Regions from separate parts of the Streptomyces sp. NPDC013455 genome, predicted to be linked through region 2. Evidence: riboswitches for the same ligand, from Rfam matches in the RefSeq annotation. Region 2 holds a riboswitch; the other holds the start of a gene.
The links. Region 2 has a riboswitch for thiamine pyrophosphate ahead of ABZ576_RS14060 (thiamine ABC transporter substrate-binding protein). Riboswitches for the same ligand answer to the same signal wherever they lie in the genome.

Region 1: linked by a shared signal. The riboswitch ahead of thiO (glycine oxidase ThiO) and the one ahead of ABZ576_RS14060 (thiamine ABC transporter substrate-binding protein) in region 2 are both predicted to bind thiamine pyrophosphate.

The regions. Positions count from the first base shown of each region.
Region 1 covers NZ_JBEYCX010000001.1:206,746-212,224, reverse strand. The annotation lists gene pknB (Stk1 family PASTA domain-containing Ser/Thr kinase) at 1-1,204, opposite strand, end outside; gene ABZ576_RS00900 (thiazole synthase) at 1,357-2,151, opposite strand; gene thiS (sulfur carrier protein ThiS) at 2,155-2,367, opposite strand; gene thiO (glycine oxidase ThiO) at 2,364-3,533, opposite strand; TPP riboswitch at 3,531-3,642, opposite strand; gene ABZ576_RS00885 (hypothetical protein) at 3,696-4,046, shown strand; gene ABZ576_RS00880 (FAD-dependent oxidoreductase) at 4,079-5,311, shown strand; gene ABZ576_RS00875 (Rv2175c family DNA-binding protein) at 5,411-5,479, shown strand, end outside.
Region 2 covers NZ_JBEYCX010000007.1:114,264-119,742, reverse strand. The annotation lists gene ABZ576_RS14070 (hypothetical protein) at 1-156, shown strand, start outside; gene rlmN (23S rRNA (adenine(2503)-C(2))-methyltransferase RlmN) at 345-1,451, shown strand; TPP riboswitch at 1,475-1,583, shown strand; gene ABZ576_RS14060 (thiamine ABC transporter substrate-binding protein) at 1,666-2,742, shown strand; gene ABZ576_RS14055 (iron ABC transporter permease) at 2,781-4,382, shown strand; gene ABZ576_RS14050 (ABC transporter ATP-binding protein) at 4,383-5,402, shown strand.

The DNA of each region.
Region 1 (5,479 bases), on a different contig from region 2:
GCGTCAGCAGCGGCGGCACCTTGGTGAACTGCCCCGAGTTGATGTACCAGATCCCGGCGCCCACGCCGAGGACCACCAGGACAGCCGCGATCAGCGCCAGCACGGCGCGCGGGGGCCGGGCCGGGCCCCGGCGGCGGGGCGCCACGGGCGGCACCGGCGGGTTCCGGAAGCGGGCGGTGCGGTCGATCCCGTCGGCGGCGCCGTCCTCGCCGGCCGCCGGCGGCCGGGACGGGAGCCCTCCCGCGTGAGCGGTGCCGGGCAGCGGGGAGGTCAGCGCGCGCGGGATCACGCTGGTGCGGTCCTCGGCGTTGTCGTGCGCCGCGGCCAGCGCCTGCGGCGGCAGCGTGTCCAGCTGCTCGTCGGTCAGCGGCCGGCGCGCCTCGCGCGCCAGCGCGAGCAGCGCCACGGCGTCGTGCGGCCGGACCGCCAGGTCCCGGGCGGTGGCCGCCGCGACCAGCTCGTCCAGCTCGTACGGCAGCCCGGGAACGAGCGCCGAGGGGGGCGGCACGTCCTCGTGCAGGTGCTTGTAGAGCACCTGGGCCGGGGACTCCCCGGAGTGCGGCTTGGTGCCCGTCAGCATCTCGTACAGGACCACACCGCAGGCGTACACGTCGACGCGCGGGTCGGTGGTGCCCCGTTCTATCTGCTCGGGCGCGAGGTAGGAGACGGTCCCGAGTACGGCCCCCGTCGTGCTGGTCACCGTGTCCACGGAGCGCACCAGCCCGAAGTCGGCCACCTTCACCCGGCCGTCGTCGCCTATCAGCACGTTCTCCGGCTTCATGTCCCGGTGCACGAACCCCGCCCGGTGCGCGGCGCCGAGCGCGGCGAGCACCGGCTCCAGGATGTCCAGCGCGGCCCGCGGCTGCACGGCACCCCGCTCCCGCAGCACGTCGCGCAGGGTGCAGCCGGCGATGTACTCCATCGCCAGGTAGACGTACGACCCGTCGGTGCCCTGGTCGAAGACCTGCACCACATTGGGGTGGTCGAGCCGGGCGACGGACTTCGCCTCACGGATGAAGCGCTCGACGAAGGCCCCGTCGGCCGCGAGCGCCGGGTGCATCACCTTCAGCGCGAGCACGCGGTCCAGGCGGGTGTCCAGGGCCCGGTAGACCGTGGCCATCCCACCGGCCGCGATCCGCGCGTCGACGCGATACCGGCCGTCGAGCACCTGCCCGACGAGGGGGTCCTGAAGGGTCGTATCCACGAGAGGGGAGTCTACGAGGGCGGACGGACACCACCACCGCGTCCACCGGCACGGGAGCACGACTGAAGCCGACCTGTGACGCGACGCACGCCCGTCCCGCGGCCGGGGCGGTCCTCCGGCCGGCGGTGACGGGCGGTCGCGTGGCCGGGCGGCTAGAACGCGGGGCGCTCGGGGTCGAGACGGGCCAGGCCCTCCGTCGGGGAGGACGCCTGCGCGAAGTGCCGCCGGGGCATGCGGCCGGCCCGGTACGCCAGCCGGCCCGCCTCCACCGCGTGCCGCATGGCGTCCGCCATCAGCACCGGCTCCTGCGCCCGGGTCACCGCCGAGGCAAGCATCACGCCCGCGCAGCCCAGCTCCATCGCCAGCGCCGCGTCGGACGCCGTACCGGCCCCCGCGTCCAGGATCACCGGCACCCGCGCCTGCTCCACGATCAGCTGGAAGTTGTGCGGGTTGCGGATGCCGAGCCCGGAGCCGATCGGCGAGCCCAGCGGCATGACCGCCGCACAGCCGACGTCCTCCAGCTTCCGCGCGAGCACGGGGTCGTCGTTCGTGTACGGCAGCACCGTGAAGCCGTCGTCGACCAGCGTCTCCGCCGCCTCCAGCAGCTCCACCGGATCCGGCAGCAGCGTCCGCTCGTCGGCGATGACCTCCAGCTTGACCAGGTCGGTGCCGAGCGCCTCCCGGGCCAGCCGGGCGGTGAGCACCGCCTCGCCCGCGGTGAAACAGCCCGCCGTGTTCGGCAGCACCCGGATGCCGAGCCTGTCCAGCACCGACAGCACCGAGCCGTGCACGGACGGGTCCACCCGGCGCATCGCGACCGTGGTCAGCTCCGTGCCGGAGGCGACCAGCGACCGCTCCAGCACCTCCAGGCTGGGCGCCCCGCCCGTGCCCATGATCAGGCGGGACGAGAAGGTCAGCCCGCCGAGGACCAGGGGATCGTCTGCCATGGCTCAGCCTCCCTGCACGGCGGTGAGTACTTCGACCCGGTCGCCCTCGGCGAGCGCGGTGGCCGCCCACTGCGCGCGCGGGACGACGGTCTCGTTGACGGCGGCGGCCACCCCGCGGGGCGCCGCGGTGAGGGTCTCCACCAGCGCGTCCAGCGCGGTGCCCGGCGCGATGTCGCGGGGTTCACCGTTGACGGAGATGGTCAGGGGAGGGTTCATGCGGGCTGCTCCAGCTTCTCCAGCCCCGTGGCGCCGAACCGCCGCGGGGTGAACGGACGCGCCTCCTCGGGCAGTTCACCGGTGACCAGGGCGTGTGCCAGCACGTCCCCGGTGACCGGCGTGAGCAGTACCCCGTTGCGGTGGTGCCCGGTGGCCAGCAGCAGCCCGGCCAGACCGGACGGGCCGAGCAGCGGCGCGTTGTCGGGGGAGCCGGGGCGCAGCCCGGCCAGGGTCTCGGTGAGCGGCAGTTCGGTGATGCCGGGCACCAGCTCGTGGGCGTCGCGCAGCAGTTCGTACACGCCCCCGGCCGTGACCGTCGTATCCCAGCCCAGCTCCTCGCTGGTGGCTCCGACCACCAGGTCGCCGTTCTCCCGGGGCACCAGGTAGACGTGGCTGCCGCGCACCACGGCCCGTACGGTCCGGCTCAGGAACGGCGCGTACCGGCGGGGGACGGTCAGCCGCAGCACCTGCCCCTTGACCGGCCGCACCGGCGGCAGCACTTCCCCCGGGACCCCCGCGAGCCGCCCGCTCAGGCTGCCGGCGGCGAGCACCACCTGCTCCGCGCGCAGCCCGGTGCCGTCCGCCGTGGTGATCCCGGCGGCCCGGTCCCCGGCCACGTCGAGCCGCTCCGCCCGGGTGCGGTGGAAGACCACGCCGGCCCGCTCGCAGGCGGCCACCAGGGCGGCCGCGAGCCGCCGCGGGTCGATCTGGTGGTCGCCGTCCACCCGCAGCCCGCCGCGCACCCCCGGCGCCAGCATCGGCTCCAGGTGCCGGCACTCCCGCCCGGACAGCCACTGGGAGTCGAGGCCCGAACGCCGCTGGAGGGCGTGCAGGTCGCGCAGACCGGCGCGGTCGTCGGCGTCCAGCGCGACGGCGAGGGTGCCGCAGCGGCGGTAGCCGAGGTCGTGGCCGGTCAGCTCGGTGAGCTCGGCCGCGAAGTCGGGATAGCGGCGGGCCGACTCCAGGTTCAGGGCGAGCAGCGTCTCCTCGCCGTAGTGCAGTTCGGTGACCGCGGCCAGCATCCCGGCCGCGACCCGCGCGGCCCCGCCCCCGGGCTCGGGGTCCACCACGGCCGTGGCGAGCCCGCGCTGCGCCGCGCGCCAGGCCGTGACCAGGCCGATGATTCCGCCCCCGATGACGAGGACGTCGGACGTACGTGACGACATGGGCGTCCAGCCCCTCCCTTCGCCGGCATGACCCGGATCAGGTTCGTACGGTCGGAGGCCGCCAGCCTCCCTCTCAGCCCGGTGCGTCCGGGCTCCCGCGAGTGCTTGTACGGTGGCCACCCTAGCCCGCCGTCCTCCTCGCCCGTAAGGGAGCCCCGTTCCATGGCCCGCTCGCTCGACGGACTGATCCTCGCCCCGGTGGCCGACCAGGCCCCGGGTCAGGTCGGTACCCGCACCCGCTTCGCCTACCACGAGGAGGACGGCGAGATCTGGGCCGAGTACGCGGGCGGCGACGTCGTGCGCGGGCATCTGATCGGCACCCGCGAGGGCGACCGGCTGGACTTCCGGTACGTGCAGCTGAAGACCGACGGGACGACCGCCTCGGGCCACTGCGTGTCCGCGGTCGTGGAGCTGCCCGACGGCCGGGTGCGGCTGGAGGAGACCTGGGAATGGGAGTCCGGGGAGGGCTCGGGCACGAGCGTGGTGGAGCAGATCACCGAGCACGCCCCCTGACTGACGGACCGTCAATTGTCTATGGTGACCGGGTGAGCGAGCAGACAGCGGAAGAGGGCACGGCACAGGGGCCGCGCGTGGTCGTCGTCGGCGCGGGCATGGCCGGGGTGCAGACCGCGGTCGCCCTGCGCGAACAGGGCTTCCGGGGCGGTGTGACCGTCATCGGCGCCGAGCCGCACCAGCCCTACGACCGGCCGCCGCTGTCGAAGGCGGTGCTGCTCGGCAAGGCCGAGAACTCCGCCTTCGACGTGGACTTCGAGTCCCTCGGCGTCGAGCTCAGACTGGGCTGCGAGGCGCTGGGCGTGCGCCCCGCCGACCACGAACTGGACACCGAGGCCGGACCGGTCCCCTACGACGTCCTGGTGCTGGCCACCGGCGCCGAACCGGTCACCCTGCCCGGCACCGAGGGTGTGCCCGGGGTGCATCTGCTGCGCACCCTGGACGACGCCGCCCGGCTGCGCCCGGTGGTCGTCCGGCAGCACGACGTCGTGGTCGTGGGCGCCGGCTGGATCGGCGCCGAGTTCGCCACGGCCGCCCGTGAGGCCGGCTGCGCGGTGACCGTCGTGGAGGCCGCCGACCGGCCGCTCGCCGGCGCCCTGCCGGCCGAGGTGGCCGCCCCGATGGCCGCCTGGTACGCCGACAGCGGCACGGACCTGCGCACCGGCGCGCGTGTGGAGCGCGTCGAGCCCGGCGCGGTGCTGCTCGCCGACGGCACCCGGCTGGCCGCGGGCGCCGTCGTGGTCGGTGTCGGCGCCCGCCCCGCCACCGCCTGGCTGGCGGGCTCGGGCATCGAGCTGGGCGCGCACGGCGACGTCCTCGCCGACGACCACCTGCGCACCTCCCTGCCGGACGTGTACGCCGTCGGCGACTGCGCCTCCTTCCCCTCGGCCCGCTACGGCGAGCGGCTCCTCGTCCACCACTGGGACAACGCCCTCCAGGGCCCGCGCACGGTCGCCGCGAACATCCTCGGCGAGACGCCCGCGGTCTACGACCCGGTGCCGTACTTCTGGTCGGAGCAGTTCGGCCGGTTCGTGCAGTACGCCGGCCACCACGCCGCGGCCGACCGCCTGGTCTGGCGCGGCGATCCGGCGGGCCCCTCCTGGACGGTGTGCTGGCTGCGCGAGGGCCGCCTGGTGGCCCTGCTGGCGGTGGGCCGCCCCCGCGACCTGGCCCAGGGCCGCCGCCTGATCGAGGCGGGCCGGCGGATGGACGTGGACGCCCTGACCGACCCGGCCCGGCCCCTGAAGGACGCCACGGCCGACTGAGGCCGCGCCGGTGCGCTCCGCCCCGACCAGGCACGACGGTGCCGCGGACGGCCGACGGCGGATCGCGGGCGAGGCCGCGGAGCGCCTAGGCTGGATTCCGTGACCGAGATTGACGCAAAGATCGATGCTCTCGTCCCCGACTGGCTCACCCTCCCCGACATCGCCGAA
Region 2 (5,479 bases):
GGCTGCGTCTGCGTGGTGTGGGCGGAGCGCGGCGGCCCGCGCTGGACCCGCGCCGTCGCGACCGTCACCCTCACCGCGGGCGAGCTGGCCCGCAGCGCCTCGAAGAAGCGCGGCGGAACCGCGAACGCCACCCAGCCGGACAACACCGACGACTAGCCCCACCCACCCCGCCGGCTCGGCCCGGGAGATCAAACAATCGCTGACAAGGCTGCAGATCTTCCAGCGAAGTCTGGTGGTGGTACTACTTTGGGCCGTCCGATGCTGACCACCGGTACCCACGGGTGACCGCCCCCACCCCGCTCCGGCCTGGGCCACCGGAGTCGATCTGCGACACTGGTAAGACCATGCCCAAGCCCGGAGAACTCACCTTTGTCGCGCCGCGCGGTGCCAAGCAGCCGCCGCGGCATCTTGCCGACCTCACGCCCGCCGAGCGCAAGGACGCTGTGGCCGAGATCGGTGAGAAGCCGTTCCGTGCCAAGCAGCTCGCGCAGCACTACTTCGCGCGGTACGCGCACGACCCGGAGCAGTGGACCGACATCCCGGCCGGTTCGCGCGCCAAGCTGCAGGAGGCGCTGTTCCCGGAGCTGATGACCGTCGTCCGGCACCTCTCCACCGACCAGGGCACCACCCGCAAGACGCTGTGGCGGCTGTTCGACGGGACGCTGGTCGAGTCCGTGCTGATGCGCTACCCGGACCGCGTCACCATGTGCATCAGCTCGCAGGCCGGATGCGGCATGAACTGCCCGTTCTGCGCGACCGGGCAGGCGGGGCTGGACCGGAACCTCTCCACCGCGGAGATCGTCCACCAGATCGTCGACGGGATGCGGGCGCTGCGGGACGGCGAGGTGCCCGGCGGGCCCGCTCGGCTGTCCAACATCGTCTTCATGGGCATGGGCGAGCCGCTCGCCAACTACAAGCGGGTCGTCGGCGCCATCCGGGCGCTCACCGACCCGGCCCCGGACGGGCTCGGCCTCTCGCAGCGCGGGATCACCGTCTCGACGGTGGGCCTTGTGCCGGCCATCCACCGGTTCGCCGACGAGGGCTTCAAGTGCCGGCTGGCGATCTCCCTGCACGCCCCCGACGACGAGCTGCGCGACACCCTCGTCCCCGTCAACACGCGGTGGAAGGTGCGCGAGGTCCTGGACGCCGGGTTCGAGTACACCGAGAAGTCGGGCCGCCGGCTGTCGATCGAGTACGCGCTGATCCGGGACATCAACGACCAGGCCTGGCGCGGTGACCGGCTCGGGCGGCTGCTCAAGGGCAAGCCCGTACACGTCAACCTCATCCCGCTGAACCCGACGCCCGGCTCCAAGTGGACCGCCTCGCGGCCCGAGGACGAGAAGGCGTTCGTCGAGGCCATCGCGGCCCACGGGGTGCCCGTCACCGTCCGGGACACCCGCGGCCAGGAGATCGACGGGGCGTGTGGTCAGCTCGCGGCCACCGAGCGGTAATCTGACCGGGTCCACACATCTTCATATTCCGACAGGGGAGCGCCACAGCGCTGAGAGTGCGGCGGACAGGGCCGCAGACCCTCTGAACCTCGCCCAGGTCATTCTGGGTAGGAAGTTCGGTCATCACTCAAGCTGTTGCGCCCTGCCCGGGTCTCCTTGGCGGAGCCCGGGCAGGGCCGCGTCTCTTCCTGGCCAACCCCCAGGAGGACATCCAGTGCACACCAAGACCCTCGCGACCGCGGCCGCCGGCCTCGTCGCGCTGTCCGCGCTGACCGGGTGCGGCTCGTCCGACACCAAGGGCTCCGCGGACACCAAGACCGTGACCCTGGTCAGCCACAACTCGTGGAGCGTCTCGAAGAACGTCCTGAAGGACTTCGAGAAGCGTTCCGGATACAAGGTCCGGGTCCTCGAGGACGGCGACGCCGGTCAGGCCGTCAACAAGGCGATCCTGACCAAGGACAACCCGCAGGGCGACGTCCTCTTCGGCGTCGACAACACCCTGCTCTCCCGCGCCCTGGACAACGGCCTCTTCCAGCCGTACGAGGCCAAGGGCCTCGACACGGTCGGTGCCGCCTACCAGCTCGACAAGGACAAGCACCGGGTCACGCCGGTCGACTACGGCGACATCTGCGTCAACTACGACAAGGCGTACTTCAGCGAGCACAAGCTGACCCCGCCGCGGTCCTTCGCCGACCTCGCCAAGCCCGCGTACAAGAACCTCCTCGTCACGGAGAACGCGGCCACCTCCTCCCCGGGCCTCGGCTTCCTGCTCGGCAGCGCCGCGGAGTTCGGCGACGGGGGCTGGCCGGACTACTGGAAGAAGCTGAAGGCCAACGGCGTCAAGGTCGTCGACGGCTGGGAGCAGGCCTACTACCAGGAGTTCTCCGGGTCCTCCGAAGGCAGGAAGGCGGGCGGCGACCGGCCCCTCGTGGTGTCGTACGCCTCCTCCCCGCCCGCCGAGGTGATCTACGCCAAGAAGCGGCCCGGCACCGCGCCGACCGGTGTGGCCACCGGTACCTGCTTCCGGCAGATCGAGTTCGCGGGGCTGCTGAGCAACGCGAAGAACACCGAGGGCGGCAAGGCGCTCATCGACTTCCTGCTGACCAGGGAGTTCCAGCAGGACATGCCGCTGAACATGTTCGTCTACCCGGTCACGCGGGGGGCCGCCGTGCCCGCCGACTTCACGAAGTACGGCCCGGCCGCCGAGGACCCCGAGACCCTGGCGCCCGAGAAGATCGCCGCCAACCGCGACCAGTGGGTCAAGTCGTGGACGTCGCTCGTACTGAAGTGACCGGCACCCGGCGGGGGAACGCGGCGCGGCTCGGGCTGATGGCCCTGCCCGTCGCGTTCTTCGCGCTGTTCTTCGCCTGGCCCGTGGCCGCGATCGTCGCGCGCGGGCTGAAGGTGGACGGCGCCTGGCGGCTGGGACGGATCGCGGACGTCGTGGCCCAGCCGGACGTCCGGCACGTGCTGTGGTTCACCACCTGGCAGGCGCTCGCCTCCACCGCGCTCACCCTGCTGCTGGCGCTGCCCGCCGCCCACGTCTTCGCCCGTCTGGACTTCCCCGGCAAGCAGCTGCTGCGGGCCGTGGTCACCGTCCCGTTCGTGCTGCCGACCGTCGTCGCCGGCAGCGCCTTCCTGGCCCTGGTCGGCCACCGCGGCCTGCTGGACGAGCTGTGGGGGGTACGGCTCGACACCACCGTGTGGGCGATCCTGCTGGCCCACGTCTTCTTCAACTACGCGGTCGTCGTCCGCACGGTCGGCGGGCTGTGGGCCCAGCTCGACCCCCGGCAGGAGGAGGCGGCGCGGATGCTGGGCGCCTCCCGGCTGACCGCCTGGCGGCAGGTCACCCTGCCGGCGCTCGCGCCCGCCGTGGCCGCCGCCGCCCTGATGGTGTTCCTGTTCACCTTCACCTCCTTCGGCGTGGTGCAGATCCTCGGCGGCCCGGCCTTCTCCACCATCGAGGTGGAGATCTACCGGCAGACCTCCGACGTCTTCGACCTCTCCACGGCCGCCGTCCTCACCCTCGTCCAGTTCGCCGCCGTCGGCGCGATCCTCGCCGTGCACGCCTGGACGGTCCGGCGGCGGGAGACCGCCCTCCGCCTGGTCGACGCCCGGACGACCGCGCGCCGGCCGCGCGGGGCCGGGCAGTGGGCGCTGCTCGCCGCGGTCCTCGCCACCATCGCCGTGCTCCTGGTGCTGCCGCTCGCCGTCCTCGTCCGGCGCTCGCTCGACGCGCCCGGCTTCGGCTATTACCGGGCGCTCACCGCGGCCGACGGCGGAGTGTTCCTGGTGGCGCCGGTGCAGGCCGTGTGGACCTCGCTCCAGTACGCCGTCGCCGCGACCGCCATCGCCGTCGTGATCGGAGGTCTCGCCGCCGCCGCGCTGGCCCGCCGGGACGCGGGGCGGCTGGTGCGCGGCTTCGACGCGCTGCTGATGCTGCCGCTCGGGGTGTCCGCCGTCACCGTCGGCTTCGGCTTCCTGATCGCGCTGGACGAGCCGCCACTGGACCTGCGCCAGTCCTGGATCCTGGTGCCCCTCGCCCAGGCGCTGGTCGGTGCCCCCTTCGTCGTGCGCACCATGCTGCCCGTGCTGCGCGCGGTGGACACCCGGCTCCGCGAGGCGGCCGCCGTGCTCGGGGCCTCGCCCTGGCGGGTGTGGCGGGAGGTGGACCTGCCGCTGGTACGGCGGGCGCTGCTGGTCGCCGCCGGCTTCGCGTTCGCCGTCTCGCTCGGCGAGTTCGGGGCGACCGTGTTCATCGCCCGGCCCGACAACCCCACGCTCCCGGTCGCCGTGGCCCGGCTGCTCAGCCGTCCCGGCGAGCTCAACTACGGCCAGGCGATGGCCCTTTCCACGATTCTCATGGTGGTCTGCGCCGCCGCGCTGCTGGTCCTGGAGCGTCTGCGCACCGACCGGACGGGGGAGTTCTAGATGCTGCTGAGCCTTGCCGCCGCGACCGTGCGCTTCGGCGGGCGCGCCGTGCTCGACGCGGTGGACCTGGACGTCGCCGAGCACGAGGTGGTGTGCGTGCTCGGGCCCAGCGGCAGCGGCAAGTCCACGCTGCTCAGGACGGTGGCGGGCCTGCAGCCCCTGGACGCCGGGCGGGTGTCGCTCGACGGCCGCGACCAGCGGGGCGTGCCCGCGCACAAGCGGGGCGTCGGGCTGATGTTCCAGGACCACCAGCTGTTCCCGCAGCGGGACGTCGGCGCGAACGTGGCCTTCGGACTGCGCATGCACGGCGTCGCAGCGCGCGAACGGGACACCGAGGTCGGCCGGTTGCTGGAACTGGTCGGGCTGCCGGGGGCCGCCCGGCGGGCCGTGGCCTCCCTGTCCGGCGGCGAGCAGCAGCGCGTGGCCCTCGCCCGGGCACTCGCGCCGCGGCCCCGGCTGCTCATGCTGGACGAGCCGCTCGGCCAGCTCGACCGCTCGCTGCGGGAGCGGCTGGTGGTCGAACTGCGGGAGCTGTTCGGCCGGTTGGGTACGACCGTGCTCGCCGTCACCCACGACCAGGGCGAGGCGTTCGCGCTGGCCGACCGGGTGGTGGTGATGCGGGACGGGCGGATCGCGCAGTCCGGCACCCCGCTCGACGTGTGGCAGCGGCCCGCCGACGCGTTCGTGGCCCGCTTCCTCGGCTTCCAGAACGTGGTGCCGGCGACCGTCGCCGGGACGGCCGCCGACAGCCCGTGGGGCAAGCTGCCGGTGCCGGACGGTTCCGCGCAGGGCGACCGCACGCTCCTCGTCCGGCCCGCCGGGGTCCGGCTGGTGCCGGCCGACCGGGGCCTGCCCTGCACGGTGTCCGCCCGTACCTTCAAGGGCACCCACGTGGCGGTCCACCTCCAGCCGGCCGGCGGCCCACGGCTGGAGGCGGCCTGCGCGCTGCGGGACGCGCCGGAGGCCGGCGCCTCGGTCGGTGTGGAGTTCGACGTGGCCGAAACGGTCGTGCTCGACTGACCGCCGCGCCCTGGTCACCGTGCACCGGCCCGACGCCGGCGCCCTGGTCACCGTGCACCGGCCCGACGCCGGCGCCC